Regions from separate parts of the Peribacillus sp. S4 genome, predicted to be linked through region 3. Evidence: riboswitches for the same ligand, from Rfam matches in the RefSeq annotation. Region 3 holds a riboswitch; each other region holds the start of a gene.
What was found. A riboswitch is a leader RNA that binds a small molecule or an ion and turns the genes downstream of it on or off. The one in region 3 is predicted to bind S-adenosylmethionine.
Positions count from the first base shown of each region.

Region 1: linked by a shared signal. The riboswitch ahead of ACJ9PY_RS24860 (O-acetylhomoserine aminocarboxypropyltransferase/cysteine synthase family protein) and the one ahead of ACJ9PY_RS05610 (methionine biosynthesis PLP-dependent protein) in region 3 are both predicted to bind S-adenosylmethionine.
Region 2: linked by a shared signal. The riboswitch ahead of ACJ9PY_RS13285 (YezD family protein) and the one ahead of ACJ9PY_RS05610 (methionine biosynthesis PLP-dependent protein) in region 3 are both predicted to bind S-adenosylmethionine.

Region 1 covers NZ_CP175708.1:5,164,489-5,175,268, reverse strand. The annotation lists gene ACJ9PY_RS24905 (proline dehydrogenase) at 1-108, shown strand, start outside; gene ACJ9PY_RS24900 (YuzL family protein) at 158-292, opposite strand; gene ACJ9PY_RS24895 (3-hydroxyacyl-CoA dehydrogenase/enoyl-CoA hydratase family protein) at 501-2,885, shown strand; gene ACJ9PY_RS24890 (acetyl-CoA C-acetyltransferase) at 2,957-4,135, shown strand; gene ACJ9PY_RS24885 (acyl-CoA dehydrogenase family protein) at 4,205-5,992, shown strand; gene ACJ9PY_RS24880 (arsenate reductase family protein) at 6,134-6,490, shown strand; gene gcvH (glycine cleavage system protein GcvH) at 6,586-6,969, shown strand; gene ACJ9PY_RS24870 (toprim domain-containing protein) at 7,064-7,429, shown strand; gene ACJ9PY_RS24865 (thioredoxin family protein) at 7,433-7,741, shown strand; SAM riboswitch class I at 7,887-7,994, shown strand; gene ACJ9PY_RS24860 (O-acetylhomoserine aminocarboxypropyltransferase/cysteine synthase family protein) at 8,095-9,405, shown strand; SAM riboswitch class I at 9,523-9,635, shown strand; gene ACJ9PY_RS24855 (methionine ABC transporter ATP-binding protein) at 9,789-10,780, shown strand, end outside.
Region 2 covers NZ_CP175708.1:2,788,271-2,799,050, reverse strand. The annotation lists gene pdxT (pyridoxal 5'-phosphate synthase glutaminase subunit PdxT) at 1-592, shown strand, start outside; partial or broken gene ACJ9PY_RS13300 (SDR family NAD(P)-dependent oxidoreductase) at 737-1,481, shown strand; gene ACJ9PY_RS13295 (TetR/AcrR family transcriptional regulator) at 1,657-2,244, shown strand; gene ssuE (NADPH-dependent FMN reductase) at 2,432-2,965, shown strand; SAM riboswitch class I at 3,245-3,353, shown strand; gene ACJ9PY_RS13285 (YezD family protein) at 3,510-3,653, shown strand; gene ACJ9PY_RS13280 (phosphoadenylyl-sulfate reductase) at 3,823-4,539, shown strand; gene sat (sulfate adenylyltransferase) at 4,592-5,740, shown strand; gene cysC (adenylyl-sulfate kinase) at 5,784-6,383, shown strand; gene ACJ9PY_RS13265 (nitrite/sulfite reductase) at 6,400-8,025, shown strand; gene ACJ9PY_RS13260 (DUF3906 family protein) at 8,046-8,261, shown strand; gene cobA (uroporphyrinogen-III C-methyltransferase) at 8,281-9,057, shown strand; gene ACJ9PY_RS13250 (sirohydrochlorin chelatase) at 9,057-9,818, shown strand; gene ACJ9PY_RS13245 (NAD(P)-binding protein) at 9,799-10,431, shown strand; gene ACJ9PY_RS13240 (sulfite exporter TauE/SafE family protein) at 10,584-10,780, shown strand, end outside.
Region 3 covers NZ_CP175708.1:1,173,031-1,183,810, forward strand. The annotation lists gene ACJ9PY_RS05595 (ABC transporter ATP-binding protein) at 1-1,650, shown strand, start outside; gene ACJ9PY_RS05600 (type B 50S ribosomal protein L31) at 1,787-2,035, shown strand; gene metC (cystathionine beta-lyase) at 2,123-3,304, opposite strand; gene ACJ9PY_RS05610 (methionine biosynthesis PLP-dependent protein) at 3,301-4,413, opposite strand; SAM riboswitch class I at 4,500-4,613, opposite strand; gene fumC (class II fumarate hydratase) at 4,940-6,322, shown strand; gene ACJ9PY_RS05620 (hypothetical protein) at 6,432-6,674, shown strand; gene ACJ9PY_RS05625 (ABC transporter ATP-binding protein) at 6,732-7,877, opposite strand; gene ACJ9PY_RS05630 (PucR family transcriptional regulator) at 7,991-8,875, opposite strand; gene ACJ9PY_RS05635 (NAD-dependent epimerase/dehydratase family protein) at 9,056-10,093, shown strand; gene ACJ9PY_RS05640 (iron-containing alcohol dehydrogenase family protein) at 10,376-10,780, opposite strand, start outside.

The sequences.
Region 1 (10,780 bases), 1.6 Mb from region 3:
AGGGTGTATGTTCCTTATGGTACGGATTGGTATGGATATTTCATGCGCCGCCTTGCGGAGAGGCCGGCCAATATTGCTTTCGTTTTAAAAGGCCTATTCAAGAAATAGGAAGCGAGAGCCGCCCCGGAAAAGGGACGGCTGCTCAAATCAAGAAGGATTATCTTTTGAACTGATTGTTCTGGCTGTTCACTTTATTGATTCCATGTTGACGTTCAGCGCCAGGGCCGGCATTGCCTTTAACACTTGCTGCGCTCACGGCTGCTTTAGAAGGATTATCTTTACGCTTCATTATATAAGTCACCTCCTGCCCGGTTATTTTTTACTGAACGGAGAAGAAATAACCGAAAGAATGCGGAGAAAAAAATATATTTTTTCCTGTTTAATCATTGCGGAATTTCCAAATATATTCTATATTAGTAATAAGAAAAAATATTCAAAATTTTTTTGAATTAAAAATGAATGAGCATTCATTCAATAAATTGTGTAAGGGGGATATAAACTTGGTTCGACAAATACGAAAGGCTGCTGTTCTAGGGTCAGGAGTTATGGGATCAGGGATTGCTGCACACCTTGCTAACATCGGCATTCCGACTTTATTATTGGATATTGTACCTCGTGAACTCACTGAGGATGAAAAGAAAAAGGGACTGACATTAGATAATAAACAAGTGCGTAACCGCATCAGCCAAACGGCGATTACGAAACTTTTAAAACAGAAACCAGCTCCGCTTTCGGCTAAGGGAAACATCGCGTTGATCGAGGCTGGAAACCTGGAAGATGATATAAGTCGTTTAAAGGATGTCGATTGGATCATCGAAGTGGTCGTTGAGAAGCTTGAGGTTAAGCAAAGCGTATTCGCCCAGGTTGATCAGCATCGTAAACCAGGAAGCATCGTTTCATCGAATACATCCGGAATTTCAATCGAAGCGATGGCAGAAGGACGTTCGGAGGACTTTCAAAAGCACTTCCTGGGAACTCACTTCTTCAATCCGCCGCGTTATCTTAAATTGTTGGAAATCATCCCTACTAAGGCAACTTCACCAGAAGTGCTCGAATATATGAAACGATTTGGCGAAGATGTTCTTGGAAAAGGTGTTGTCGAAGCCAAGGATACCCCCAACTTCATCGCAAACCGCATTGGAACTTATGGTTTATTGGTCACTTTGCGGGAAATGCAAAAAGGCGGATACAGTGTCGGTGAGGTCGATTCGGTTACAGGTCCGTTGATTGGAAGGGCAACTAGCGCCACTTTCCGGACACTTGATGTCGTTGGATTGGATACCTTTGCACATGTTGCCAGAAACGTTTATGACCAGGTGGACGGAGAAGAAAAAGAAGTTTTCAAGATACCTGATTTCATGAATGAAATGCTTAAGAATGGGTGGCTTGGAAGCAAGTCAGGACAAGGATTCTTCTTGAAAAAAGGCAAGGAAATCCTTGAACTGAATCCCGAAACCCTTGAATATGCTGCACGAAAAAGATTAAAAACGCCTTCCATCGAAATGGCTAAACAGGCCAAGGGCTTGGATAATAAAATGAAAGCGCTTGTTTATAGCGAAGACCGTGCCGGCCAATTGCTATGGAATGTCCTGAATCCGGCGCTTGTGTATTCTGCCCAGCTGCTTGGGGATATCGCGGATGACATCGTGGCGATCGATCAAGCGATGAAATGGGGATTTGGATGGTCCACAGGCCCATTTGAAACCTGGGATGCGATAGGTGTAGAAAAATCGGCAGCCCGAATGGAAGCGGAAGGCATCACCGTTCCGCAATGGGTGAAGGATATGCTCGCTAAAGGCATCACGTCCTTCTATAAAGAAGAAAATGGCATAGTTCACTATTATGATAATGGTGAATATAAAGAGCTTGTCGAAAATCCTAAAGTGATCAATCTTAAAGCGATCAAGAAGCAAAAAGGCGTAATCAAGAAAAACAGTGGCGCAAGCTTGATCGATATCGGCGATGGAGTGGCTCTGCTTGAATTCACTTCGCCGAATAATGCAATCGGTCTGGATATCATACAAATGATCAATGCCGCGGTTGACGAAGCGGAAACGAATTTTAAAGGCCTGGTCATCGGAAACCAAGGAAAGAATTTCTGTGTCGGAGCTAATATTGCAATGATGCTGATGGAAGCGCAGGATGACAATATTTTTGAACTCGATATGGTCATCAGCCAATTCCAACAGGCGATGCTTAAAATTAAGTACAGTGCAGTTCCTGTAGTGGTTGCCCCGTTTAATATGACACTTGGCGGGGGTGCTGAAGTGTCCCTTCCGGCAGCGCGCATCCAGGCAACGACTGAAACGTATATGGGACTGGTGGAACCTGGTGTCGGCTTGATCCCAGGCGGCGGCGGGACTAAAGAACTTTATGTGAAGACGTTGAGGAATATGCCGAAGGGCGTTGACTTCGACTTACAGAAAGTGGCCAACCAAGTATTTGAAACGGTCGCCATGGCAAAAGTTTCGACCTCCGCCGAGGAAGCGAGAGGTAATAATTTCCTTGATTCAGCTGATGGAATAAGCGTGAATGCAGATCATCAGCTATATGATGCGAAACAGGCGGTACTTTCCATGCATGAACAAGGCTATACCGCTCCAGCACGCACAAAGATCCCTGTCGTAGGTGAAACTGGATATGCCGCACTGCTATTAGGGGCGGAATCCATGCGCCTTTCAGGATTCTTATCTGAACATGATCTTGTCATAGCCAAAGAGCTGGCATACGTCCTGGCAGGGGGGAAACTCCCATTTGGCACGGAAGTAGATGAACAGTATATCTTGAACCTGGAAAAACAGGCATTCCTAAAACTGATTTCGACTCCGAAATCCCAGGCAAGGATGCAGCACATGCTCGTTAAAGGTAAACCACTCCGTAATTGATGAATAGATGAAGATATGGCCAAAACGAGATCAATAGATCGATAGCTTAAAAATGAGTAAGGGGGATCCTCATGAAAGAAGCGGTAATAGTAGCTGGAGCAAGGACTCCGGTAGGAAGAGCGAAAAAAGGTTCTCTTGCTAGTGTACGCCCTGATGATTTAGGGGCTCTTGTCGTAAAGGAAACGTTAAAGCGTGCAGGGAATTATGAAGGAACGATAGATGACCTGATTATCGGTTGTGCAATGCCTGAAGCGGAACAAGGCTTGAACATGGCGCGTAACATTGGAGCATTGGCAGGATTGCCTTATACAGTACCGGCCATAACGATTAATCGTTACTGTTCAAGCGGGCTGCAAAGTATCGCATATGGAGCGGAAAGGATCATGCTCGGCCAAAGTGATACAGTCATTGCAGGCGGAGCGGAATCCATGAGCCTTTTGCCAATGATGGGCCATGTAACACGACCGAACGCGAGACTTGCGGAAACGGCACCGGAATATTATATGGGGATGGGTCACACTGCTGAAGCCGTTGCCAAGAAATACGGCATTTCCCGTGACGATCAAGATGCATTTTCTGTTAGAAGTCATCAGAAGGCGGCTAAGGCCATTGCAGAAGGAAAGTTTTCCGATGAAATCGTACCGGTTGACGTTACCCTTCGTTCAGTGGGGCCAGATCTTAAGTTAAAGGAAAAATCATTTACTTTTACACAGGATGAGGGCGTTCGTCCAGGAACGACTGCTGAAGTGCTGAAAAAATTAAGACCTGCATTCTCCGTTACGGGATCCGTAACAGCAGGGAATTCATCACAGACGAGTGATGGTGCAGCCGCGGTCATGGTCATGGACGGGGAAAAGGCTTCTTCCTTGGGGATGAAACCGATGGGTAAGTTCCGTTCCTTTGCTGTAGCAGGAGTACCGCCTGAAATTATGGGCATCGGACCGATTGCAGCCATACCTAAAGCTTTGAAGCTAGCGGGTCTTGAATTATCGGATATTGGTTTATTTGAATTGAATGAAGCCTTTGCTTCCCAATCCATTCAAATCATTCGTGAGCTCGGATTGAATGAAGAGATTGTCAATGTAAATGGCGGAGCCATCGCCCTAGGCCATCCACTAGGATGTTCGGGAGCGAAATTGACATTAAGCCTGCTTCATGAAATGAAGCGCAGAAACCAACAGTTCGGAGTCGTGACAATGTGTATCGGCGGCGGGATGGGTGCTGCCGGAGTGTTTGAATTAATGGCGTAATCCGACCCCTTCCGGAAGCTGTCATGCTTCCGGCGGGTTTACTATCTTAAACACATAGGAGGAAATAACATGTCAAATCAAACTACAGATAACCTCATTAAAGGCGGGGCCTTCTTAATAGAAGATATTACGTATGATCAAGTGTTTACACCGGAAGATTATTCTGATGAGCATAAAATGATTGCCAAAACTTCCGAGGAATTCGTAGTGAATGAAATTCTGCCGCAGGTTGAACATTTAGAAAACCATGAGTTTGACCGTTCCGTTAAATTACTGAAGCATGCAGGTGAAATCGGTTTACTTGGTGCTGATGTCCCTGAGGAATACAGCGGATTGGGTCTCGATAAAATCAGTTCGGCATTGATTACGGAAAAAATGGCACTTGCAGGCGGTTTCGGAATTACGCATGGTGCACATGTAGGTATCGGCTCTTTGCCAATCGTATTATTCGGGAATGAAGACCAAAAGAAAAAATACCTTCCTTTACTAGCAACGGGTGAGAAGATTGCTGCGTATGCCTTAACGGAACCAAGCTCAGGTTCAGATGCCTTGGGAGCAAAAACGACAGCGAAATTGAATGCAGAAGGAACACACTATATTTTAAATGGTGAAAAACAATGGATTACAAATGCAGGTTTTGCAGATGTCTTCTGTGTATACGCCAAAATCGACGGCGAACAATTCTCCGCTTTCATTGTTGAGCGTGATTATAAAGGCGTATCAACTGGGGCTGAAGAAAAGAAAATGGGGATCAAAAGCTCATCTACACGTACTTTAATCCTCGAAGATGTCCATGTACCAGTCGAAAACCTTTTGGGTGTAGCCGGAAAAGGTCATATCATCGCTTTCAATATCCTGAATATCGGCCGCTATAAATTAGGCGTCGGTGCTGTCGGCGGATCTAAACGTGCCCTTGAGATTACAGCTGCTTATACGAATCAACGTCAACAGTTCAAAACGAAAATTTCCGATTTTAACTTGACGAAAGAAAAACTTGCAACAATGGCAGCTAAAATTTATGCAGCAGAAAGTTCTGTATATCGTACGGTTGGCCTTTATGATCAAAGACAAAGCAAATTGACGGATGAGCAAGTGAAAGATGGGAAATCAATGGCGGCTGCAATCGCTGAGTATGCCATCGAATGTTCATTGAATAAATTCTTTGCTTCCGAAGTATTGGATTACGTTACGGACGAAGGCGTACAGCTTCATGGCGGTTACGGTTTCATGCAGGAGTATGAAATTGAAAAAGCATATCGCGATTCCCGTATTAACCGAATATTTGAAGGTACAAATGAAATCAATAGATTGCTTGTCCCGGGAACATTCCTAAAGAAAGCACTTAAAGGGGAGTTGCCGCTACTTCAAAAAGCTCAAGGCCTGCAAGAGGAATTAATGATGATGATGCCGGAAGAACCTGGCGATGAGCCACTGGCACAAGAAAAAATGCTTGTTAGGAACGCTAAGAAAATCGGTATTCTGGCAGCTGGGCTTGCGGCACAGAAATACGGAAAAAATCTTGATCAAGAACAAGAAATCCTCTCCAACATTGCTGATATCGCATCCCTTGCCTATGCAGCTGAATCCGTGGTATTGCGTACGGAAAAAGCAATTGCAGCTACAGGTCTTGAGAAGAACAAACAAAAAGTGCTTTACACTGAAATCTTCGTTCAGGAAGCTTTCAATGAAATAGAACAGCATGCAAAGGAAACGTTAATTGCGGTGGAAACAGGCGATACTCTTCGCATCATGCTTTCGTCGCTCCGTAAGCTGACAAGACACACTCCGATCAATGTCATTGCGAAAAAACGCGAAGCATCCGTCAAAGTAATCGAAACGGAAAAATATGCTCTTTAAGCAATGAGTCAGAATCCGTAAAGGGAATGCCCGTAAAGGCATTCCCTTTATTTCCTTTGATGAAATCGCATTGGAAATTCAAAAGACATTTCGTTGTATTGCGTGGTAAAAACGGGTATTCTATTGATAGGTGGTGAAATGATGGGCTTAACATTATATTGGTACCCAAAATGCGGTACATGCCGTAATGCGAAGAAGTGGCTGGATAATCATGAACTGCAATATGAAGCGATCCATATAGCGGATAATCCCCCTTCGCGAACTGAAATAGAACAACTATATAAAAACAGCAATTTGGAGTTGAAGAAGTTTTTCAATACTAGCGGTCAAAAATATCGGGAGCTGGGCTTAAAGGATAAGCTGAAAGAAGCTTCTGAAGCAGAGATGCTTGATATATTGTCCACAGATGGAATGCTTCTGAAAAGGCCGATTGTTACGGATGGCACCAAAGTGACGGTAGGATTCAAAGAAGAGCAATTCGAACAGGTTTGGAACTGAAATTTCACAAAATATTTGGTTAATTCCTTACTTAAACAAACAATCTACCTTATAATGGAATAGATAAAATAAGATGTACATATGGAGGGTTAATTATGACAACAACACCAAAAGAACTTCGTTACACTAAAGAACATGAATGGGTCAAAACGGAAGATGGAACAGTGCGCATTGGAATTACGGCATTCGCACAGTCCGAGCTAGGGGACATCGTATTCGTTGAGCTTCCGGAAATCGGCGATGAATTGAAAGCGAACGAACCATTTGGAAGCGTTGAATCCGTTAAGACCGTTTCTGAACTTTATGCACCTATCAGTGGCAAGGTTGTTGAAGTGAACGAAGATTTAAGTGACAACCCTGAATATGTAAATGAGTCTCCTTATGAAAAGGCATGGATGGTCGTGCTTGAACCATCTAATAGCAGTGATATTGAAAACTTGATGAGCGCTGAAGAGTATGAGAGTTTAATCAACGGTTAAAAAGAAACGAGAGGGGGGACTGAAAAGGCCTGCTCTCTTTTTCATTTGTACAGTGGGTGAGTTGCGCACATAATTCGTGAGATGGAGTGATGACATGGAGTGGGGCGAATTCGATAAAGTGATCATTGTAGAAGGCAGTTCCGATAAAAGAAAAGTTGCCTCCGTTTTAAATGAAGATGTGGAAATAAGATGTACGAATGGGACCATATCATTAACTAAGCTGGATGAATTAGTGGATGAATTGATGGACCGTGATGTTTATCTCCTTTTTGACGCAGATGAATCAGGAGAAAAGCTGCGGAAGCAGTTCCGAAGGGAAATGCCGGAAGCGAACCACCTGTATATTAATAAAATGTACAAAGAAGTGGAGAGCTCACCCGAACATCATATCGCAACTGTGCTCCTATCTGCCAATATGAATGTGAAAATGAAATTTTTAAGTCAAAGGGTGAACGACTAATTGATGCAGGAATGGAAAGAAGAAGAGTGTAAGCTTGCTGTTGAAAATGGGGAAACTTTTTGCTTATATTTATATACACCTTTATGCGGAACCTGTCAGGTGGCCTCCAAGATGCTGACGATATCCTTGGAGCTTTTCCCCGAATTGAAGGCAGGCAAAATGAATATGAACTATATCCAAGCAATTGCCGAATCATATGAAATCGAAAGTGTTCCTTGCTTATTGCTTTTCAAAGAAGGGCAGCTGCACAAAAAAATATATGCCTTTCAATCCGTTCCTAATTTGTACGGATTGCTTAAGGAAATCAGTTAGGAAACCAATCAGAACCGCGGTTGGTTTTCTTTGTTGCTGACATTTGAATGAGAGCAGGAAATAAACAAAGAATATTCTAACAATTCATTGACTGATTTAATCTAAAATGCTATATTTTGAATTAAGTAATGGCAGAATTTAATAGTTCTTATCAAGAGTGGCGGAGGGACTGGCCCGACGAAGCCCGGCAACCGGTATAAATTTTTATATACGGTGCTAATTCCAGCAGAGTGTTGGCTCTGGTAGATGAGGTGTGTTCTTGAAACCTCTTCTTATAGAAGTGGTTTTTTTGTTTATAAAAAGCCAGATTTCATATAAATCCAACTAAATCCATAGAAAAAAGGTGAAATTATATGTCAGAGAAAAAGTTGCGTTTCGAAACATTGAGTGTTCATGGCGGTCTGCAAGCTGATGAAACAGGTGTCCGTGCCGTTCCTATCTACCAAAGCAATGCATACTTGTTCAAGGACACCGACCATGCAGCAAATTTATTTGGCCTGAAGGAGAATGGCTATATATATTCACGGCTTCATAATCCCACGGTCAGCGTTTTTGAGGAAAGAATGGCCTTATTGGAAGGCGGTATCGGCGGATTGGCAACGGCAAGCGGAATGGCTGCCATCTCACTTTCAATCCTGAATATTGCTGCTGCAGGGGATGAGATTGTTTCAGCCTCTACATTATATGGCGGTACGTATAACCTTTTCGAAAACACTCTTCCTAAATATGGGATCAAAGTGAAGTTCGTTTCTCCCGATGACCCTGAGAATTTCAAAAGGGCGATTACACCAAGAACTAAAGCCATTTTTGCTGAAACGATCGGAAATCCAAGTTTGAGGGTGCTCGATATTGAAGCGGTAGCGGAAATCGCCCACGAAGCCGGCATACCTTTAATCATTGATAATACCTTCGCGACACCGTATCTTTGCAGACCAATTGATTTTGGAGCGGATATTGTCATCCATTCCGCTACAAAATGGCTTCTTGGAAATGGAACGACGCTAGGCGGTGTCATCGTGGATGGAGGGAAATTCGATTGGAACTCGCCGAACTATCCTGGCTTCACGGAGCCTGACCCAAGTTACGACGGTCTGGTATACGCCGAGGCAGTTGGCCCTGCCGCATTCATAACGAAAGCCCGGGTCCAGTTACTACGTGATTTGGGCCCTGCGCTAAGTGCCCAAAGTGCATTCCAGTTTACGCTTGGACTTGAAACGCTGCATGTAAGGATGAAAGAGCATCTATCAAACACCAAGTCTGTCATCCAATATTTAAAAAACCATCCTGCCGTGACCTGGGTTTCACATCCTGGTGATGAGGATCATCCCGATAAAGCCCTTGCGGATAAATATTTGCCAAAGGGAGCTGGAGCTGTCGTGACATTTGGGATTCAAGGTAATCGCGAAGCTGGGGCAAAACTTATCAATTCGGTGGAATTATGGTCCCATGTGGCGAATGTAGGGGATGCGAAGAGCTTGATCATCCACCCAGCAAGTACGACCCATCAACAATTGAATGAGGCGGGTCTTGCGAAAGCGGGTGTAGGTGCCGATCAAGTCCGTTTATCGATTGGGATTGAAAATGTAGACGACTTAATAGAAGATTTGGAGCAGGCAATTGAAAAGGCGACGAAAATCGTCTCCTTGACTTCCAAAACGCTTTAAGCAAAGTTCCTGTTCATTCTTGTACTAGAAATAATATACATTGCGCTCCTTTTTTATCTATGATAAAATTTCTCCATACTAAAGAACTTAATGATGTACAAATATTCTATATATTAGCTCTTATCAAGAGAGGTGGAGGGATGTGCCCGATGAAACCCGGCAACCGACAAGGAGATTTCCTTGGAAAGGTGCCAATTCACACAAAGTTTAATCACTTTGGAAGATGAGAGGAAGGCCTGTTTCTTCACCTGCCTTTCTGCTCATGCAGAAAGGTTTTTTCTATTTTAATTGGGAAAACTTTTACATGATAGGAGAAACAGACTAATAATGTAGAGAAATCAACTAAGTTCATAGGTTTTATTGGATAAAAGAGGTGAGGGTTAATGATTACATTGACGAAAGTCAGTAAGCTGTTCCGAACAGGAAAAGGAAACAGTGAGACGATCAAGGCTGTAAATAATGTGAATGTTGAAATAAATAAAGGCGAGATTTTCGGGATCATCGGTTACAGTGGAGCGGGGAAAAGTACTTTGATCAGAATGCTCAATGGATTGGAAACACCGACAGAGGGATCCGTTGTGGTGGCTGAAAAGGAAATTTCAAAAATTAAAGGGGCTCAGCTCCGTAAGGCCCGTCAAGAAATCAGCATGATTTTCCAGCATTTCAATCTATTATGGTCAAGGACCGTTCAGGAGAATATATCTTTCCCGTTGGAAATTGCAGGTATTTCTAAACCTGAACGCACCAAGCGTGTGAACGAATTGATCAAGTTAGTCGGACTTGAAGGCAGGGAAAAGGCCTATCCTTCGCAATTAAGCGGAGGGCAAAAGCAAAGGGTGGGAATAGCCAGGGCTCTGGCAAATGACCCTAAAGTGCTGCTGTGTGATGAAGCGACTTCTGCATTGGATCCGCAGACTACCGACTCCATACTCGAATTGCTTGTTGACATCAATCAGCGTTTGGGATTGACGATCGTCTTGATTACGCATGAAATGCATGTAATACGTAAAATCTGCCATCGCGTCGCCGTGATGGAAAGCGGGCAGGTTGTTGAACAGGGTCCTGTCCTGGATGTCTTCAAGAATCCTAAAGAACAAATGACGAAGCGTTTCGTGCAACAGGTAACGGAACCGGAAGAAACGAAAGAAACGATGGACCATTTGCTCGAACGCTATCCAGCAGGCAAAGTGATTCAATTGACCTTTGTAGGTGATCATGCAGAAAGCCCATTGATCACCAAGCTTGTACGTAACTTCGAGTTGGATGTCAATATCGTTCAAGGTAAGATATCCCAAACAAGAAGCGGTTCATATGGAACATTGTTTATCCATCTAGATGGCAAAGAGGATGAAATGCTCCGCGCAATCGAATTCAT
Region 2 (10,780 bases), 1.6 Mb from region 3:
GATCGGTGTTTTGGGATTACAGGGAGCGGTTGAAGAACACTTGAACCAAATCAAAGCTGCCGGCGAACAAGCGATTATAGTAAAAAAACCGGAACAGTTGCGGGAAATCGATGGCTTGATCATTCCAGGCGGAGAAAGCACGACGATGAGGAAGCTAATGGATCGTTATGGATTTATGGAACCGATCAAAACTTTCTTCGAAGATAAAAAACCAATTTTCGGTACATGTGCTGGGATGGTATTGGCGGCAAATGAATTGACTGGCGATGAGGTGGCCTATCTCGGACTAATGGACATTTCCGTGAAAAGGAACGGATTTGGACGTCAACGGGAAAGTTTCGAGGCTGACCTATCCATCAAAGGAATGGAAGCCCCATATAAGGCAGTATTCATCCGGGCGCCATTTGCTGATGAAGTTGGAGAAGGTGTAGAAGTATTGGCTGTTTATGAAGAGAATGTAGTGGCTGCGAGACAAGACCATGTCCTCGTAAGTGCATTTCATCCAGAATTGACAGGTGATGATCGCTTCCTTCAACTTTTCATTGAAATGGTGAAGACATCCGTAAGTAAGGCCGAATTGAAAACCTGCTAAACAAATGAAGCTGTCCTATTAATAGGACAGCTTTACTTTTGAAAGCTCAAAACTCTATAAAAATACATATTGCTTGAATTTACTATTCTTTACTTTTATATTAAAAAGTAAGTGTTTACTTACTTATTTGGAAGGGGAATGTATATGACAGCAAGAGTTGCAGTTATCACAGGGGGAGCAAGCGGTTTATGCCGAGCCACATGCCTGAAATTTGCAGCAAAAGGGGACAAGGTTTGTTGCGGATTTTAATGAAGAAATGGGTCGGGAAACCGTTGATCAGATAACAGCTAATGGTGGAGTGGCGATTTATGTTAAAACGGATGTTTCTAAGTAGGAAGATGTTGAATCGTTAATCAATAAAGCAGTGGAAACATACGGAAGGCTCGATATCATGTTTAATAATGCCGGCATTGGTGCGGGCGGTATGATCCTAGACCAAGATATGGAAGGTTACTACAAAACGATTGGGGTGAACCAGTACGGAGTGGCCATTGGAATCATGGCAGCAGGACGGAAAATGAAGGAACTGGGTAACAAGGGAGTCATTATAAATACCGCTTCCGTGTTTGGCTACTTAGCTTCCCATGGGACTTTTGCCTATCAGGCGACTAAAGGCGCTGTAAGAATGATGACACAGACAGCAGCTTTGGAATTGGGTGCTCATGGCATACGCGTTGTGGGCATTGCGCCGGGCGGGGTCGACACTCCTATCATACAAGGTTATAAAGACATGGGAATCATCGATAAATTGAAAGCAAGTCAAATGCGCGGTGAATTGATTAAGCCAGAAGCCATTGCAAATGCCGTCTATCTATTATCGTTAGAGGAAGCGGATGCGATCAATGGAAGTGTAGTCATGGTCGATGATGGCTATGCATCTTTTAAGTGATTTTTTTCATAAATAGAAAACATGTCCCAACCAGATGATGTTTTCTATTTATGATATATGGGAATATTGAATTCTAATAGATCAAAGGTAATATTGACCGATTGATACCAGCGATATATCATGGGAAATAGATGGGTGAAACCGGTCTTATCTTTATAAAAGAAGGTTGATATTTTTGAAAAAAGGGCAGCAAACCAAAGAACGAATCATAAATGTAGCCCGGACTCTTTTTGCCACTAAAGGTTTTGACATGACAAGAACGAATGAAATTGCCTCTGCATGCAATGTTTCCGAAGCTACTATTTACAAATACTTTGACAGCAAAAAAGATTTGCTTTTGGCTACAATTACCCCTAATGAAAAAGAGGAATCTGAAGATGGGACTAGCCATCTATCCACGGATGATCTAGTGGAGAATCATGTTACTACCATGATAAAAAAAATTCTTGAAAATAAAGAACAGTTTTCGATATTATTTAGGGAAACACAATTCGATCAAGATATTTCAAAGCAATATGTAGATCAGATTTTCAAGCCAAATGCCAGGCATATTGAAATACAGAAGAGAATAGATAGCGGAGAGATACAATATATCTCTGATATTATTTTATTTAATGTAGGGATCATTTCTTTCACATTGGCTTTATCTACACATTATGAGATCCATCAACAAAAAAAGGAGCCATATTTTACTTCTGAACGAATTAAGAGCATTGCTCAACTTTTGGTATATGGTATTCATGGGAAACAAAATCATACATAATGAAACGGTCATATTTAAGGGCATGAGCATCAAGCCGTAAATATGACCGTTTCTTTTTTCATTAAGAGTAGGAGTCCAGAGTGTAAGATTTGACTTATATTTTTCAGACAATTACGATAAATGTATACTTCACGAAATGCTTTAAGAAAATTATATCTGGAAATCTTGTAACATTGGAGGGTATCAAATGAGCGATATCGTAATTTTATCAGGAAGTCCGGCTATTCCATCAAGAACGGACATTTCACTAAAACATATTCAATCATTAGTCGAAAATGCAGGATTTACTACAGCTTATTTCTCGATTACGGATTTCTCAGCAGATGATTTATTCCAAGGGAAATATAATAGCGAGGATATCTCAAAGCTTTCAGAGCGAATTCAAGCAGCCAGAGGAGTCATTATAGGTTCACCGGTTTATAAGGCTTCTTATACAGGTGTATTGAAAGCATTGATTGATTTGCTGCCAGAAGGTGCTTTTAAGGGTAAGCCGGTGTTGCCAATCATGATTGGTGGAAGTAACAGGCATCTATTGGCGATTGACTATGCGCTTAAACCATTAATTTCAATATTAAAAGGCGAGCCGCTGCAGGGGATTTATTTTGTTGATAAGGAAATAGATAAACAGAATCCAGAAAATCCAATCAATGATTTGCATTTAATTGATCGCGTCCAGAGTCAGGTTCAAGAATTTGTAGAAGCGATACAGTTAAGAAATTAATGACTTCAATAAATTAATTCCTTCTATAAAAAGACTGGAACCTTAGAAATTTTTTTAGAATAATACGCGTCAATATTAGGCCTATTAATGAAAATAGACTCATTTTTTTGGAGATTTTATCTAAAAAGACGAGTCTATTTTCGTATTTATATGAACATAAAATCATAAATTGAATAGTGTGTATAAAAATAACAGTTCATCCATAATATTAAACCAAGTTATTTTATAAGAAAACTCCATTGACAAGGATTAAATATATGTTAATATTTAAAATAATAAAACTTATCCAGAGCGACGGAGGGAATTGGCCCTTTGAAGTCCGGCAACCTGCATGATGGATGCAAGGTGCTAACTCCAACAAAATGTTGATCATTTTGGAAGATAAGGTAAAGATATTTACCTTGCGATCTTTCCATCATGGAAAGATTTTTGTTTTTTGTGAAAATTTTAGGCAGACCATAACAATGTAAGGTTGTATGGAATTATATAAATCTAAAAAAATTAAAATAAAATATTCGCGGGTTTTCTTAAAGGAGGAACTGGTTTGAATAAAGAGAATCAGCTTGAAGAAATTTTTGAACGACTTCAAGAAATGCTTAATTCAATGAAATATGGATCCATTACACTTATTGTCCAGGATGGTAAAATCATTCAAATGGAGAGAAATGAAAAACTAAGAATTAAATAAGGTATCTGCTGACTAGAAAAACTAGAGGCGGGTTTAACTGATATAAAGAGAGTATTGGTTAGATTCGTCTCTTTTTCCTAGATTCAAATAACCCGGGGGATATTACAACGGGAATTGATCAACAGTTACTCTAACCTGATACAGCAAGTTTTTAGAGGGGGCTACAAAGTTGGCTGCATTAATAAACTATGAAAATTTCAATACAGGGGACTTCCCCGTATTTCCTGAAGACACTGAGACAAAAGGTGCTTTGGAAGTTCTGCAATGGGCGAATGACCATTATGGAGACAAACTGATTTATGCTTGCAGTTTTGGTATTGAAGGCATCGTGCTTACGGATTTATTGGCGAAGGTCAATCCTTCGGCAAAAATAGTTTTCCTAGATACAGATGTTCATTTTGAGGAAACTTACCAATTGATCGAGGAAGTGAAGAAGCGATATCCGAAGCTTTTGATCGAAATGAAGAAACCTGACTTGACGCTTGAGGAACAAGCGGCGGAATATGGCGATGAATTATGGCTTAGTGATTCCAATAAATGCTGTAACATCCGTAAAATCGTTCCGCTTACAGATGTGCTTTCATCGGCAACAGCCTGGCTTTCGGGACTGCGGAGGGAGCAATCCGAAACAAGGGCTAAGACCGAGTATATCAATAAGGATAATAAGTTCAAATCAGTTAAAATATGCCCGCTCATACATTGGACATGGAAAGATGTTTGGCGCTATGCCCACAAAAATGGACTTCCATATAATGTCCTGCATGATAATGGATATCCGAGCATTGGATGTAAAACGTGTACTGCACCTGCCTTCAATGCAGATGATTTACGCTCAGGCCGTTGGCAAGGGGCTCAAAAAACGGAATGCGGATTGCATTTATCTTAAATAAATAGAAATTATAGGCTTAAATAAATAGAAACCATAGGGGGAAATTAGCATGACAATCAGTTTACCGCACGGAGGAACATTAATCGATCTTTGGGAACCAAAATATGATTTTAGTAAAATAACGAAGTCAATCGAAATCGATGAAATTGCTTTAAGCGATCTTGAATTGATAGGGACTGGTGCCTACAGCCCGATTAAAGGATTTTTTACAAAAAGTGACTATGAGACAGTGGTAAAGGATATGAGGCTTAGCAGCGGACATGTATGGAGCATCCCGATTACGTTGCCTTTGACCGAAGAAACTGCAGGAAGCCTTACTATAGGTGAAGAAGTAACATTAACCCATGATGGTGAAACATACGGGGTTCTCTCCGTGTCCGACATTTACACTCCAGATAAGCAATTGGAAGCGACATTGGTATATCAAACAGCGGATGAGAAGCATCCTGGAGTGAAAAATTTATATAACCGCGGGGATGTATATGTCGGCGGGGAAATAAAGTTGATCAAGAGAATAGAGCGTCCGCTATTTCAAGCTCATTATTTGGACCCAGTCGAGACAAGGAAGGCTTTCGCTGAAAAAGGATGGGAAACGGTTGTCGGTTTCCAAACGAGGAACCCTGTTCACCGTGCACATGAATATATTCAAAAGACAGCATTGGAGATCGTCGACGGTTTATTCTTAAATCCTCTCGTCGGTGCCACTAAATCAGATGACATTCCGGCAGATGTAAGAATGGAAAGCTATAAAGTGCTGCTTGACAAATATTATCCTAAGGATCGCGTCTCCCTTGCAGTTTTTCCTGCTGCCATGCGTTATGCAGGACCTAGAGAAGCCATTTTCCATGCGATGGTCCGTAAAAATTATGGTTGCACCCATTTTATCGTCGGACGTGATCATGCTGGTGTGGGCGATTATTATGGCACATACGATGCCCAAAAAATCTTTGGGAACTTTAACGCAGATGAGTTAGGAATCACGCTATTATTCTTTGAACATAGTTTTTACTGTAAAGCATGTGGCAATATGGCTTCCGCTAAAACTTGTCCGCATGGCAAGGAAGATCATGTCATCCTGTCTGGAACGAAGGTAAGGGAAATGTTGCGTAATGGAGAAATTCCTCCAGCTACCTTTAGCCGTAAGGAAGTCATCGAGGTGTTGATAGAAGGTCTAAAAAAAAATGAAGTTTATAACTGATTGGACATAAATGGAAGGGCCACATGAAGAGGGGGATTATCAAATGAGTAAAAGTACGAATGTCACATGGCATGAGACGTCATTGACCAAGGAGCACCGACGGAAGCAGAACGGGCATGAAAGCACGGTTCTATGGTTTACAGGACTATCGGGTTCCGGAAAATCAACGATTGCAAACGCGGTCGCTAAAGAGTTATACAATCGGAATATTCGAAGTTATGTTTTGGATGGTGATAATATCCGTCATGGCTTAAATAAAGATTTAGGTTTTTCTGAAGAAGATAGAACCGAGAATATTAGGCGGATCGGTGAGGTTTCCAAGTTATTCGTGGATAGTGGGCAGTTCGTATTGACCGCTTTCATATCACCTTTCAGGGCAGATCGGCAGATTGTACGTGATTTACTCGAAGAAGGGGAGTTTATTGAAGTATACATAAAGTGTCCGATCGAAGAGTGCGAAGTGCGTGATCCAAAAGGACTTTATGACAAGGCCCGTAAAGGCATCATTAAAGATTTTACCGGAATCGACTCTCCATACGAAGAACCTGAACAACCGGAAATCATTTTAGAATCCGACCAATACAGCATTGAAGAGTGCGTTGAACAGGTAATCGGTTATTTAACAGCAAAGAAAGCGATTTAATCAAGGAGGAAATGTAATGGTTTACGAGAAATTTTGGTCGGAAAATCCACTAATCGCTAAAAATAAAACGGAAATCTGGAAATTGGAAAAAGACGGCTTGAAGATATTTGATGATATTCCACATTACGCAGCAAATGGGTTTGATTCCATCCCTAAAGAGAAATGGGATATGTTCAAGTGGGCAGGTTTATACCTGCAACGGCCAAAAGAAGCTGGTTATTGGATGATGAGAGTCGTTATTCCCGGAGGTATCCTGACTTATGATCAACAAATAACTCTAGCTAACATCGCTAAAGATTACGGGAGGGACGTATATGACATTACAACCCGACAAGCCATTCAATTCCATTGGCTGACCATCGAACAGGTCCCGGATATATTGAATCGTTTAGAAAAGGTTGGAATGACTACGGCTGGAGCTTGTGGTGATATAACCCGTAATATCATCGGTAATGCATTGGCAGGCATCGATCCTGATGAACTTTTTGATACACGCGAGGTACTTTATGATGTATTTGAGTATTTCCGCCTTAACGAAGACTATTCGAACCTTCCGCGGAAATATAAAATGTCCATAAGTGCCAATATCCATAATGCTTCAAATGCTGAAATCAACTGTGTTTCCTTCAATCCAGCTACTAAAGTAATTGATGGAGTAACGGAAGTCGGTTTTCACGTAAAAGTAGGGGGTGGGCTTTCCTCCGTTCCGATGCTGGCAGAAGAACTTGACTTATTCATTTTACCTGAAAAAACGGTGGAAGTGGCTGCCGCCATCACTACGATATTCCGTGACTTTGGGTACCGTGAAAAGCGTCATCGCTCACGTTTGAAATTCCTTGTCGCTGACTGGGGTCCTGAACAATTCAAGGAAAAATTGCTGGAATACACCGGTCCGCTTCCTGAAAAGGGAGAAAGTGCGGTGAAGGGATGGAATGCAGGGTATTTCTACGGCATCCATAAACAAAAGCAAGATGGTCTGAATTATGTTGGCGTCAATATACCAGTTGGTCGTCTAAACCCAGACGAAGTGATCGAGTTTGCCGAACTTGCAAAAAAATATGGAAATGGTGAAATCCGCAACTGTAATTCTCAAAATCTAATCATTCCTAATGTGCCGGATGCAAAACTTGAGGAATTAAAGCAGGAATCCATCTTCGAAAGATTTCCATATCAACCAAAGAAATTCATTGGGTACTCCGTTTCGTGTACAGGCATCGAGTATTGCAACCTGGCTCTTGTTGAAACGAAAAACCGAATGAGGACCATTTCTGAATCACTGGACAAGGAAATAGATCTCGATGTGCCTGTAAGGATGCATATGGTCGGCTGTCCGAATAATTGCGGTCAAAGAGCCATCGCCGAAATAGGGCTGCAAGGCATAAAAATGAAAAATCAGGATAAAAAGATGGTCGAGGCTTTTGAGATATACGTTGGAGGAACGCTGAATGAGGGCGGGAAGTTCAATGAAAAGCTTAAAGGAAAAGTGGAAGCTGAAAAGCTCCATCATGTTTTGAAAGAAATGATCCTATTTTTCAAAGAAACTAAACTTCTTTCCGAAACCTTTCTCGACTTTGTGGAAAGGGTAGGGGTAGACGAATTACAAAGTAAACTTGATGATATATTAGCGGAAGTGGCCGTTTAATAGGGGAAGGTAAGCATTCCATGAATCTATACCGTTTTGAAGTCACTATCAAGGAAAAACCAATTCATGTCATCATTGTTGCCGATTCAGATGAAAAGGCGTTTGATCTTGTTGATATCGAGCTGGAAAAGCATTATTTGAAAATGCCTGAAGTGGATGACATCTCATTATATGAAAAAAGGAAAATTAAAAATGGAGCAGGTTTCGTTTTATCGGAATTCGAAACAATTCTCTAAGGGAAGGCAGGATGCAAAAATGGGGAAAGTATATCTAGTAGGAGCCGGTCCCGGAGATCCAGATTTAATTACATTAAAAGGATTAAAATGCATCCAAGAAGCTGATGTCATTTTATATGATCGACTTGTCAATAAAGAACTTTTGAATCATGCAAAAGACGGTGTCGAGCTGATTAATTGCGGTAAACTGCCGGATTATCATTTGTTGCAGCAGGATACCATCAATCGGTTCCTCGTTAAATATGCAAAAAAGGGAAAAATAGTCACCCGTTTGAAAGGCGGCGATCCATTCGTCTTTGGGAGAGGCGGTGAGGAAGCGGAAGCCCTTGCCAAAAGTGGCGTGAGCTTTGAAATCGTACCAGGAATTACGGCTGGAATCGCTGCTACAGCCTATGCGGGAATTCCAGTTACACATAGGGACCATGCTTCATCATTTGCAATTGTTACCGGTCATCGGAAAAAAGATGAAGAGGATAATATAAAGTGGGAATCCCTTGCAAAAGGAATCGATACATTAGCCATTTATATGGGTGTTAAAAACCTGCCATATATTCAAGGAAAACTTTTGGAACATGGAAAAAGCCCCGAGACTCCGGTAGCCCTTATTCATTGGGGTACATTAACAACGCAAAAAACAGCTGTCAGTACGTTGGCTAAAGTAGTGGAAACCGCCAATAACGAACAAATTTCGAATCCTTGCATGATAGTCGTGGGGGATGTCGTTAATTTACGGGAAAAAATCAAATGGTTTGAAGGAAAACAAACCGAAAATTTGTTGGCGAATGAGGCCTTTTAATGGAAGCCATTTTATATATTTGCCATGGCAGCCGTGTTAAAGAAGCTTCAGCCCAAGCCATTGATTTTATTAAAGTTTGTATGCAAGCACAGCCATATTCCATTCAAGAGTATTGCTTCTTGGAATTGGAAACTCCTACGATTGAAGAGGCCTACGAACGATGCGTCCAAAAAGGTGCCACGAGAATATTGGCCATTCCAGTTCTATTGCTGACAGCTGTACATGCAAAACATGATATTCCAGTCATATTGAATAAAATGAAAGAACGGTACCCCGCCGTTGAATTGAAATACGGAAGGCCGATTGGTGTCAGCGAGAAAATGGTTGACATTTTAGTGGAACGGTTGGAGGAAACAAATGTAAGTGTTACAGAGGATTCCTTGGTTTTATTGGTTGGAAGGGGCAGCAGTGACCCCGACGTGAAAAGGGATTTATCTCGATTGGCCGTTTTGCTAAGGAACAGGTTTCCAAAAATCCGGGTGCAAGAGTGTTATTTGACAGCTGCCACACCAAGCTTTGGAGAAGCGTTAGAATTTGCGGTGGAATCTCGATCAAACCAAGTATTTATCATTCCTTACTTATTGTTTACAGGTCTCTTAATGCAGTCGATTGAAAATAGTATAAAAAAGATCCAAAAAAAGGGGAAGCAAAGAATCATACTTTGCCAATATTTAGGTTATCACCCAAAGATTGAACAAGCAATATCAGAACGAATTCATGAAGTGAGTGGGGAGGGAGCCTATGTATCCAATTACGCTTAATATCGAGAACAGAAAGTGTGTCATAATTGGCGGTGGTAAAATAGCTTACTTTAAAGCGGGCCCCTTATTGGAAGCTGGTGCTGAAGTTACCGTCGTAAGCCCCGAAATATGCACAGGTTTTCAAGTGTTGGAGAAAGAAGGTAAGATTCGGGTCTTACTTAAAGAAGTGGAAGAAACTGACTATAATGATGCATTTTTAATCATTGTTGCTACCAATTCTACTGAAGTAAATGAACGAGTTTACGAGAATGCATCCGAAAGTCAGTTGGTTAACGTAATCAGCAATCATGAGTTGGGTAATTTTCATATACCGGCCACATTGAATAGAGGCATGCTTTCCATAAGTGTTTCTACCAATGGAGCAAGTCCAACGCTCGCAAAAAAAATACGGAATGACCTAGGTAAAGTATATGATGAATCATATGAAGAATATCTTGAATTCCTTTTTGAAGCAAGAATGATTATAAAGAATGGGTCATTTTCAAAAGAAGAAAAATCTAAATTATTGAAAGATTCAATAGAGGATATTTATAAATATTCCTTAAAAGAAAGATATCGTTTTTTAGCTAGGCTTTTACCAGTAGAAGCTGAAGAAAATATATCATTGGGCTGATCAGAAAAACTGAAGGCACCTAACCAACATGTCATTTCATTTTGGTTAGGTGCCTCTTTGTGCCTTAAAGGAAATCTAAATGATGTATACAGGCAAACGGTACCATCGGGTCGATGATATAGGTTCTATTTTAGTGAAAAAAGGGGAATGTCATGAAAAAGTTAATCGTTTTGGCCTTTATCGGGTTTTTAGCCCAATTAATCGATGGTTCGCTTGGAATGGGGTATGGAGTGAGTTCCACTTCCTTATTGTTGACATTCGGGATTGCCCCTGCAGTAGCATCAGCATCCGTTCATTTATCGGAAGTAGTGACCACAGCAGTATCCGGAGCCTCACATATAAAGTTTGG
Region 3 (10,780 bases):
GAGCAACGTGCGCAAGCAGTGAAATTGACGAGTCAGGAAGTGATGGGATTTTATCAACCGGAAATCCCGCGGATCATTAAGCTTGTGGCTTTTTATTTTAGCCTTGTCATCCTTTCCTCCATTTTTCAATATGGCCAGAGTTTTTATTTACAGAAAGCGGCGAACCGAATCATACAGAAGATGCGAAATGATATTTTTAGGCATATTTCCCGTCTGCCGATACGTTATTTTGATAATATGCCAGCGGGTAAAATTGTAGCCAGGGTCACTAATGATACGGAAGCGATCCGGGAATTATATGTAACCGTGCTCGCCAACTTCTTCTCGAGTACCATTAATATTTTCGGCGTTCTAATTGCTTTGTTTATTCTGGATCCACGAGTCGGTACCATTGGCCTTCTACTTATTCCGATCATCGTTATCTGGACGATGGTATACCGTAAATTCGCCTCGAAATATAATCACATCATTCGGGAACGGGTCAGCGATATTAATGGAATGATTAATGAATCCATTTCTGGTATGAGCATCATTCAGGCATTTGGACGTGAAAAGGAGACGAAGCAATCTTTTGAAAATCTGAACCGGGAGCATTTTTCCTATCAAAATAAAATGCTCCATTTGAATTCGTTGACGGGTGGAAACTTGATTGGCGTCATTAAGCTTTTGGCGCTGATGGCCTTCGTCTGGTATTTCGGCGGGATTTCCCTTACAGCGGGTTCGGCCATTTCCTTAGGGATGATGTATGCAATTGTTGATTTGATCAGCCGCCTGCTACATCCGCTTCACGGAATCGTCAATCAGTTCGCTAATCTTGAACAGGCGCTTGTTGCAGGGGAGAGGACGTTCAGCTTATTGGATGAGAAGGGATTGGCAGTCAGCGATGAAAACATATCCAGATACAAAGGAAACGTACAATTCGAAAATGTTTCTTTTGGTTATAAGGATAAAGAATATGTGTTAAGGGACATTTCCTTCTCCGCTAAGCAGGGGGAAACGGTGGCTTTAGTTGGCCACACCGGTTCAGGAAAAAGCTCCATAATGAATTTATTATTCCGCTTTTATGACAGAAGTGAAGGTCAGATCAAAATCGATGGCAGAAATATATTGGATATCCCCCATCAGACGCTTAGGGAGCATATGGGGATTGTCCTTCAGGACCCCTATTTATTTACAGGCACCATCGCCTCCAATATCAGTCTCAATCATAAAGGCATCACAAGGGAAATGGTTGAAACAGCATTAAGAGATGTCGGGGGGGACAAAGTGCTGAAGCATCTTCCTTTAGGGCTTGACGAGCCCGTGATTGAAAAAGGCGGAACGCTGTCTTCCGGACAGCGTCAGCTAATCTCTTTTGCCCGTGCCCTTGCATTCAATCCGGCCATATTGATCTTGGATGAAGCGACAGCAAGCATCGACACCGAAACCGAGGCAATTATCCAGGAGGGTATGGAAGTGCTGAAAAAAGGGAGAACGACCTTCATCATTGCACATAGGCTTTCCACGATAAAAAATGCCGACCAAATTCTTGTACTAGAAAAAGGGCGGATTGCTGAGCAAGGTACACATGAGGAATTAATGGAACTGAAAGGGAAGTACTATCAAATGTATGAACTGCAGGCAGGTCCGCATAAAGGCATGGCTGGCTGAACACAATGGAATAAGGGTAGATCATCTAGATTAAACTATATTGAAGGTACCGACTTTTGGTACCTTCAAGCATAATGGTTGATAATAGTAATCATTACGTTTAAGATATACCTATACTGACGATGAGGTGATAATAGTGAAACAAGAAATTCATCCCGATTATCAACAAGTGGTATTCATGGATACCAACAGTGGGTATAAATTTTTGACAGGCTCCACTAAGACGTCCAATGAAACAATCGTTTGGGAAGACGGCCAAACATATCCTTTATTAAAAGTGGAAATCAGCTCGGATACGCACCCTTATTATACAGGAAAGCAGAAGTTTGCTGAAAAAGGCGGACGGGTCGATCGCTTCCTGGATAAATATAATATGAAGAAATGAGAGTTAGGCCATCGGGAAATCGATGGTCTTCTTTTATTGATGGAATAAAAAAGGTGCCCATAAAATATGAGGCACCCACTACTTTAATCATTTTGCAGCAATTGCTTCCCCTTTGGCAATATTGACGAGGGCAGCTTCGAAGTCCTTGATTAAATCGTCCGGATTTTCCAGTCCGACAGAGAGGCGGAGCAAGCTATTCGTAATGCCTCGCTTTTCCCTTTCATCAGCAGGCATGGCCGCATGGGACATTTTGGCCGGGTAGGATAATATGGATTCTACCGCTCCTAGGCTTACGGCAAAAACAGGGAGCTCGACAGTGTTCACGAAGGAACGGAAGATTTCCTCACTTTCCAATTCAAATGAAAGGACCGCCCCTGCTCCGAGTGACTGGCCTTTCTGGATGGCGTGCTGTGGATGATCGGCTAGGCCGGGATAATATACTTTTTTCACCAAGGGCTGCTCCTTTAAGTAGGCTGCAATCTTTTCGGCCCCTTTTTGTGAATGTTCCATTCTAACTGACAAGGTTTTCAAGCCTCTCATTACGAGCCAGGCATCCTGAACACCAAGGACCGCTCCAAAGGAGTTTTGAAGCGAACCGAGTCTTGCCGCCAAATCCGGATCTTTCACGACCGCAAGCCCAGCTACCACATCACTATGTCCGGATAAAAACTTCGTCGCGCTATGAAGGACAACATCAGCGCCCAAATTCAGCGGTTTTTGCAATGCGGGCGTCAAGAATGTATTATCAACAAAACTTAAGGCACCGGCTTTTTTTGCGATATCACATATAGCTTGAATATCGGTCACTTTAAGTAAAGGATTTGAAGGCGTTTCAATGTATATGGCCCTGGTATTTGGCTGAACCGCCGCTTTGACACTTTCAAGGTCCGTCATGTCAACGAAGGTGTGCTCAATATTGAAACGGTTTAAAACGCTTGTGACCATCCTGAACGTTCCGCCATACACATCTTCGGAAATGACGATATGATCCCCGGCAGACAATAGCAGGAAGGCTGTTGAAATGGCAGCCATACCTGATGAAAAGGCAAAGCCGTGAGTGCCTTCCTCAAGTTCGGCAATGATGTCTTCAAGTGCCTCGCGGGTTGGGTTCCCGCTTCTGCTGTAGTCATATTTGCCGAATTGATCGATATTGGATTGATGGAAAGTCGATGCATGCTGGATGGGGACGCTCACACCGCCCGTTGCCGGATCGAATTTATGTTGATTATGAAGTAATTTTGTTTCAAAGCTAAAATCATGATCTGTCATCGTAGTGCCTCCCTTTTTACATGTGCGAATGCTTGCTGCAAGTCACCAATCAAATCGTCGCTATCCTCGATGCCAACGGAGAAGCGGAGCAGTCGATTACAAACACCGTTTGCCGTTCTGACCTCAAGCGGTATATCGGCATGTGTTTGTGTGGCAGGATAGGTGATGAAGCTTTCAACCCCTCCCAGGCTTTCTGCAAAGGAAATTAATGAGAGCGATTGTAAAAATGGGTTGACCGCCGCTTCATCAATGATGCGGAAAGAAATCATGCCGCCTCGGCCCGGATACAATACGTCCGTAACACAATCATGCTCCGATAAGTAATCTACAAGTATCTTGGCATTCTTTTCATGACGCTCCATCCGCAATGCCAGGGTTTTCATTCCGCGCATCAACAGCCATGAATCAAATGGGCTCAAGACAGCTCCAGTGCCATTATGATGGAAGGCAAGTGCATCACATAATTCAGCGCCGCTAGCAACGATCAGTCCGGCGAGCACATCATTATGACCACCGAGATACTTGGTTGCACTGTGGATCACAATATCAGCTCCAAGCAAGATTGGTTGTTGAATAAGAGGCGTGTAAAAAGTGTTATCAACGATTAGCAATAAATTATATCGTTTAGCCAATGCGGCAACGGCGCTAATATCCGTTTGCTGCATAAGAGGGTTAGTGGGAGTTTCGATGAAGATGGCTTTCGTGTGAGGAGTGATGGCTTTTTCGATATCCTCCAAACAACAAGTGTTTACATAGTCACACTGCAATCCCCATTTTTTAAAACCTTGTTCTAACAGCCGATATGTACCGCCATAAAGATCTTCACTGACAATCCACGCATCCCCGGATTTAAAAAGGGCGAGTATAGTGGAGATGGCGGCCATTCCTGAACTGCAGGCATAGCCTTGGTCTCCTTTTTCCAGATCGGCGATGGATCGCTCCAATAGCTGGCGGGTAGGGTTACCTGTCCTTGTGTAGTCGAATCCCGTCGATTGACCGATTCCTTCGTGGCGAAAAGCTGTTGAAAAGTATACCGGCGGATTGACTGTTCCTGTCGCCGTTTCACTGCGATTTCCTAATTGAGCAAGATATGTTTCAGGTTTATACATGGTTTTCACTGCTCCTTTGAGTTAAATAAAATAAAAAAAAGTCTTCTTTAAGAAGAAGACTTTGATTAAGTAGGGACGAGTCATTCTTCTTATCTTCCAAGTTCATAAACTTGTGGAATTAGCACCTTTTCATTGGTTTGAAACAAATGAAGGTTGCTGAGGTGTCATCGGGCCATTCCCTCTACCTCTCTCGATAAGAGTTTAGATTATTCAATTTCTTTTGAATTTACTATATATACAAAACACTGTCAAGGACATTTTGGGGATGATGATGTGTTGGTGTTCATGGCCAGGTCAATTGAAGCCTAGCGGTGCCTACACTTTATGTGTCAAAAAAGAATATCCAAATTTTCATCTAAATATGAATGGCCTAGGATTTTTCAGAAATATGGAAAGGGTCAGCGGGATATTTTTGCTTTAAAATAATAAAGTTTGTACAATGTATGGAGAGAAAGAATAATCCGACATTATTCATTTCATATGCAAAAATTCTTCAATGAATAGTGCAAACTTAGGAGGAGAACACATGGAATACAGAATCGAACGTGATACGATGGGTGAAGTGAAAGTTCCTGCTGATAAATATTGGGGAGCACAAACTGAGAGAAGCCGTAACAATTTCAAAATCGGTAACGAAAAAATGCCGATAGAATTGGTTCGTGCATTTGCATACGTTAAACAAGCTGCTGCAAAGGTGAACTATGATCTTGGCGATCTTTCCGAAGTTAAAAAGAACGCCATCGTCAAGATTTGCGGCGAAATCCTTGAAGGTACGCTTGATGAACATTTCCCGCTTGTAGTTTGGCAAACGGGAAGCGGTACGCAAAGTAATATGAATGTGAATGAAGTGGTCGCTAACAAAGGGAATGAATGGTTAAAAGAAAATGGTGAATCGGAAATCCTTCACCCGAATGATGATGTTAACAAGGCACAAAGCTCAAATGATACTTTCCCGACTGCCATGCATATTGCAGCCTTTATGGAAGTCGCTGAAAAATTGGTTCCTGCCATCAAAGCACTTCGTGATACATTCAATACAAAAGAAAAAGAATTTTGGGATGTCGTGAAAATCGGCCGGACACATCTTCAAGATGCTACACCCTTAACATTAGGACAAGAAATTTCCGGTTGGAAAGCGATGCTCGATAAAGATTTGGCGATGATTGAGGAAAGCAGCCAAAAACTATTGAACCTTGCTCTAGGCGGAACGGCTGTAGGAACCGGAATCAATACAAAGAAAGAATTCCCGGGACTTTCTGCCAAACAAATTGCAGCGGATACAGGATATCCTTTTGTCACATCTGATAATAAGTTCCATGCATTGACTAGCCATAACGAAATCGTCTACGCACACGGTGCTTTGAAAGCATTGGCGGCAGATTTAATGAAAATTGCGAACGATGTCAGATGGCTTGCAAGTGGACCGAGAAGCGGAATCGGAGAAATTGCCATTCCGGAAAACGAGCCGGGCAGCTCCATCATGCCAGGTAAAGTCAATCCGACCCAAAGTGAAGCGCTTACCATGATTGCGACACAAATCGTGGGTAACGATGCTACAATTGGCTTTGCAGCAAGCCAAGGTAACTTTGAATTGAATGTATTCAAACCAGTCATCATCTATAACTTCCTGCAAACGGTCAAATTATTGACGGAAGGCATTCATTCCTTCAACGATAATTGTGCGGTTGGCATCACTGCAAATGAAGATAAGATCAAAGAAAATGTAGAGCGTTCCCTTATGCTGGTAACAGCATTGAACCCGCATATCGGTTATGAAAAAGCAGCCAAGATCGCCAAAACTGCCTTCAAGGACAACTCCACGTTAAAAGAAGCGGCATTGAAACTGGAGTTCCTGACGGAAGATGAATTCAAAGCATGGGTCGATCCTGCTAACATGGTTAATAAATAATTGGTTGGAAGCACCCTCCCTCTAACATTAGGGAGGGTGTTTCCATGTGTTAAAATACTGGAATCGACAAATACTGAAATCATAAGTATCTGGAACAGGAGGAAAAACAATGTCTATATGCCCGCTTTGCAACGGTCTAAGAAAAATTCATGTGGATTGCCCGGAATGCGGCAGTGAACTTGAGGATAAAGGGAAATTCATGGATTATGCTGATGATTACAGTGCTTATATGGATATCGACATACTTAAAGAAAACGACGGATACCCTCAATCCCTTCAAAAAGGGCAATGTCCCCATCTCATGAAATGCCCTGAATGCGGACATGATGAAGTGGTATTGGTCCAGGAATGAATCGCCCTTTATTTTAATAAACGTAAAAAGACCCATAATGAATGGGTCTTTTCATGTTTAATTGGCAGATAACTTCATGCTTTCCTGCATCTGTTCATCTTCTTCAACTAAAATGCGATGTTCGGTCCCTTTATCAAAAAAGTGCGCTTTATTCATGTCGAGGGCAAGTTCGATCTTTTCGCCTGCCTGGATAATGTTATTGGCATCGACCCTTGCAACGAAGTCCTGCCCCTCTAAAGTGGAGTAGAGCATGATCTCCGCGCCCATGAGTTCGGCTACATCAATTTGGGTCGTGAATGTAGTGTTAGGGGACTCCGTGAAATAAGCTCCTTCATTATGGAAATCTTCCGGACGGATTCCAAGGATTACATCTTTTCCGACATATCCTTGATCACGTAGCATTTTCATCTTAAATTCAGGTATTTCAAGCGTTTGTTCGCCTATTTTGATTGTGCCTTCTTTTAATGTTCCGGTAAAGAAGTTCATGGCAGGCGATCCGATAAAGCCGCCGACAAACACGTTTATTGGTTTCTCATAAACATCCTTTGGAGCACCGACCTGTTGGATGATACCATCTTTCATTACAACAAGACGTGTCGCCATGGTCATTGCCTCTGTTTGGTCATGTGTGACATATATCGTTGTGGTGTCGAGCCGTTTATGCAGTTTAGCTATTTCCGCGCGCATTTGAACCCGCAGTTTTGCGTCGAGATTGGATAATGGCTCATCCATCAAGAAAACTTTTGCGTCCCTTACAATTGCACGGCCAAGTGCAACACGCTGGCGCTGACCACCTGAAAGCGCTTTAGGTTTCCTGTTTAGCAGCTCTTCAAGTCCGAGAATCCTTGCCGCTTCATTTACTCTTTGCTTGATTTCAGCTTTTGGCGTTTTCCTGAGCTTTAATCCGAATGCCATATTGTCAAATACAGACATATGAGGATATAAGGCATAGTTCTGGAAAACCATCGCAATATCGCGATCTTTAGGGGGGACATCATTGACTCGCTTGCCGTCTATGTATAAATCCCCTTGGGAAATGTCTTCCAGTCCGGCAATCATCCTTAATGTCGTTGATTTACCGCAACCTGAAGGTCCCACAAAAACGATGAATTCCTTATCGGCAACACGAAGGTTGAAGTCTTTAACAGCCGTCACCTTTTTATCATAAATCTTGAATATATGATCTAATACTAACTCTGCCATGAAAAATCCCCCTTTTAAACTCTTAGATTACTTGTACCAATTAGCTATAGTCTAAGCTATAGGTTTTGAAAAAAGTATGGGCATATTGCACAAAAAAGTGTTTACATTGGAAATTAATCATTTAGTAAAAGTATCAAGTATGCAGTAAGGGCATGACGGAAGTTTCTAATATCGAGACCAGTTTTTTCAGAGAATCTATCGATTCGGTATTGTAAGCTGTTCCGATGTATATAAAGCTGTTTGGCGGCATATGTGGCATTGGAGTTACATTCGATATATGTTTTAACCGTTTTGATAAGCTCAGTATCCTGCTTGGTCTTGCCAAGAATTTCATTGATAAACCAATTTGCATTCTTAAAGGATGGATCATTTATTAATGAGTATGGGATGATGTCTGCCAAATCAGTCACTTTTATATCCGGCAGATGCACCTGTGCCACTTCAAAACACTTTTTCTCCTGAGTCCAGTGATGACGAAGGTCTTGATCTACAGGGTGAAATCGCCCGGTGAACATACGGGTCTTTACATAAAAGTCACTTTCAAGTGTGGAAGTAATGGCGATCAGTTCTTTATTTGATAATGGTTCATCCTTGTCCGGTTCAATTAAGACGCCTGCCGTTTCATTTTCCCAAATAATAGCTGCGTCAGATGGAACGAAAGCGAGGAAGGCCCCTTCAAAATCGGAGTTGGAAAAATCAGCATGAGTCAACTTGAAATGAAGGAATCGAACATTCTCCCAGCTCGTTAAAGGCAATGGTGCATTCGGTTCGGATAAAAAATTTTTCCATGATGAGCCTGGATGTGCATTGAGGTTATTTGGGTTTATGGAAGGAACAAAAAGCAGTTCCAATAAACGGATTTCTTCTGCTGTGATTTCTGAACGGGGAATACCAAGTATACTTCTGAAGTCTTCGAACCAAACATAATTAGAAATATCATCAGTATCCTTTTTATTGGTAAGAGCGTTCGGGAATTTTTGTTTAAGATTTTCAAGCATCGGTTCCACCTTCTTTCTCCCTTTCCATATCATTATAGCGAAAAAGAATAAAGTTCAAAAGATTAGGATATCTTTAGTTTTTCCGAGAAGGGAAAACCAAAGAAAAGTTGCAAGTATTATTAATTTCAGGAGAGGGTATTGCGTATGCTTTATGGAATATCGGTTAAGAGGAGGAGATCCATGAACATTTTAATATTGGGCGGTACACGGTTTTTAGGCCGATATATAGCAAAAGCTGCAATAGAGAAGGGGCATGATGTCACACTTTTTAATCGTGGAAATGACCCTTATGTTTTCCCTGAAATAGAACAATTAAAAGGGGATCGCGACGGTGATCTTGAAATGCTGAAAGGAAGACAATGGGATGCAGTCATTGATACATCAGGCTTTATCCCTCGAACTGTATCAAAATCTTGCAGGTTGCTTAATCAAGTTAAACATTATACATATATTTCAAGCATCTCAGTTTATAGTGATCCAACCGAACCAGGTATTGATGAAAGTGGAGAGGTTCATGCACTAAATGAAGATAAAGCAGAAGAAATAACCCGCGGAACGGCTGGACCGATATACGGTGAATATTATGGACCGTTAAAATCATTAAGCGAAAAAGCAGCTGAAAAAGAACTGCCGGGGAAAGTCTTGTCAATTCGTGCCGGGCAAATAGTAGGTCCATATGATTACACTGACCGATTGCCGTACTGGCTTAAAAGAATAGCGGAAGGGGGAGAAGTTTTAGCGCCTGGACGCCCTGGACGTCCAATCCAAATTATCGATGCAAGGGACTTGGCTCAATGGATCATCCAAATGATGGAAAAGGGCGTGACAGGTACGTATAATGCCGTTGGGCCAGAATACACACTGACTATGGGGCAAATACTAGAAGACTGCAAAAAGGTAACAAGAAGTAATGCTGCCTTTACATGGGTCTCTGAAAAATTTTTAAATGACAATAAAGTAGAGCCGTGGGGAGAAATGCCTTTATGGATACCGGAAGAATTCCCTTTACCAGGAGGTAAGGAACCTTTGAATGGGTTTTTGGCTGTCGACAACGATAAAGCAATCAAAAATGGACTGACATTCCGTCCCCTATCAGAAACTCTCGAAGATATATGGAATTGGGAAAAGGGCCGTCCGGAATCCGCCGATAGAAAAGCAGGCATGCACAGACAACATGAAAGTGATCTTCTTGGATTATGGAAACAGACAATAGGTTGAGACCTTCTTTTATTATACTGAAGTATTAATGGAACATTATGTATGCTTGGTGGAAAGGATGATTTTATACAATGAGGAATCAAAAAAACGATGGGGACAAAACCCCATCGCTTTTTTTCACAAGCTGGACTAAAATGCCATATGCCACTTTTTCCCCGTGAAGTAAATGATGAGCTTGGGTGACGGAAGTCATGCCATTATGAATGGAGTGGGCACAGGCAACGCGCAAATACTGGCCGCCAAACCCGCCAACAAGACCACTTGTGATGATGTTCGTTTCAATTACACGCTGCAGCGCATCTGTCCATTTCCCTTTTTCAAATCAGCTAAGGCTTCCTCGCCATATGTCAATAAAACTTCCTGGCATTGCCTTGCGGCCAGATGGGCCAATTCAATACAAACGGACTTGGTGGCAAGCTTTTCGGCCAGTGCATTGCCCTCGTACCATTTCGCCAATGTATCGCCGATTCCAGCACGTAAATAGTTAATCGGCGAATTAAGAAGAATTCCTGGTTCGATCAATAACATCCAAGTGCTTTTTTCATGAATATCATAACGGACATATGAACCATTATCATCATAAATGACACTCAACGGTGTCCAGGCAGCGCAGGTGGAAGCCAAGGTTGGAATGAGGATGATTTCCTTTTGAAGCGAGTTTCCGGCCGATTTGGCGAGGTCGAGCAA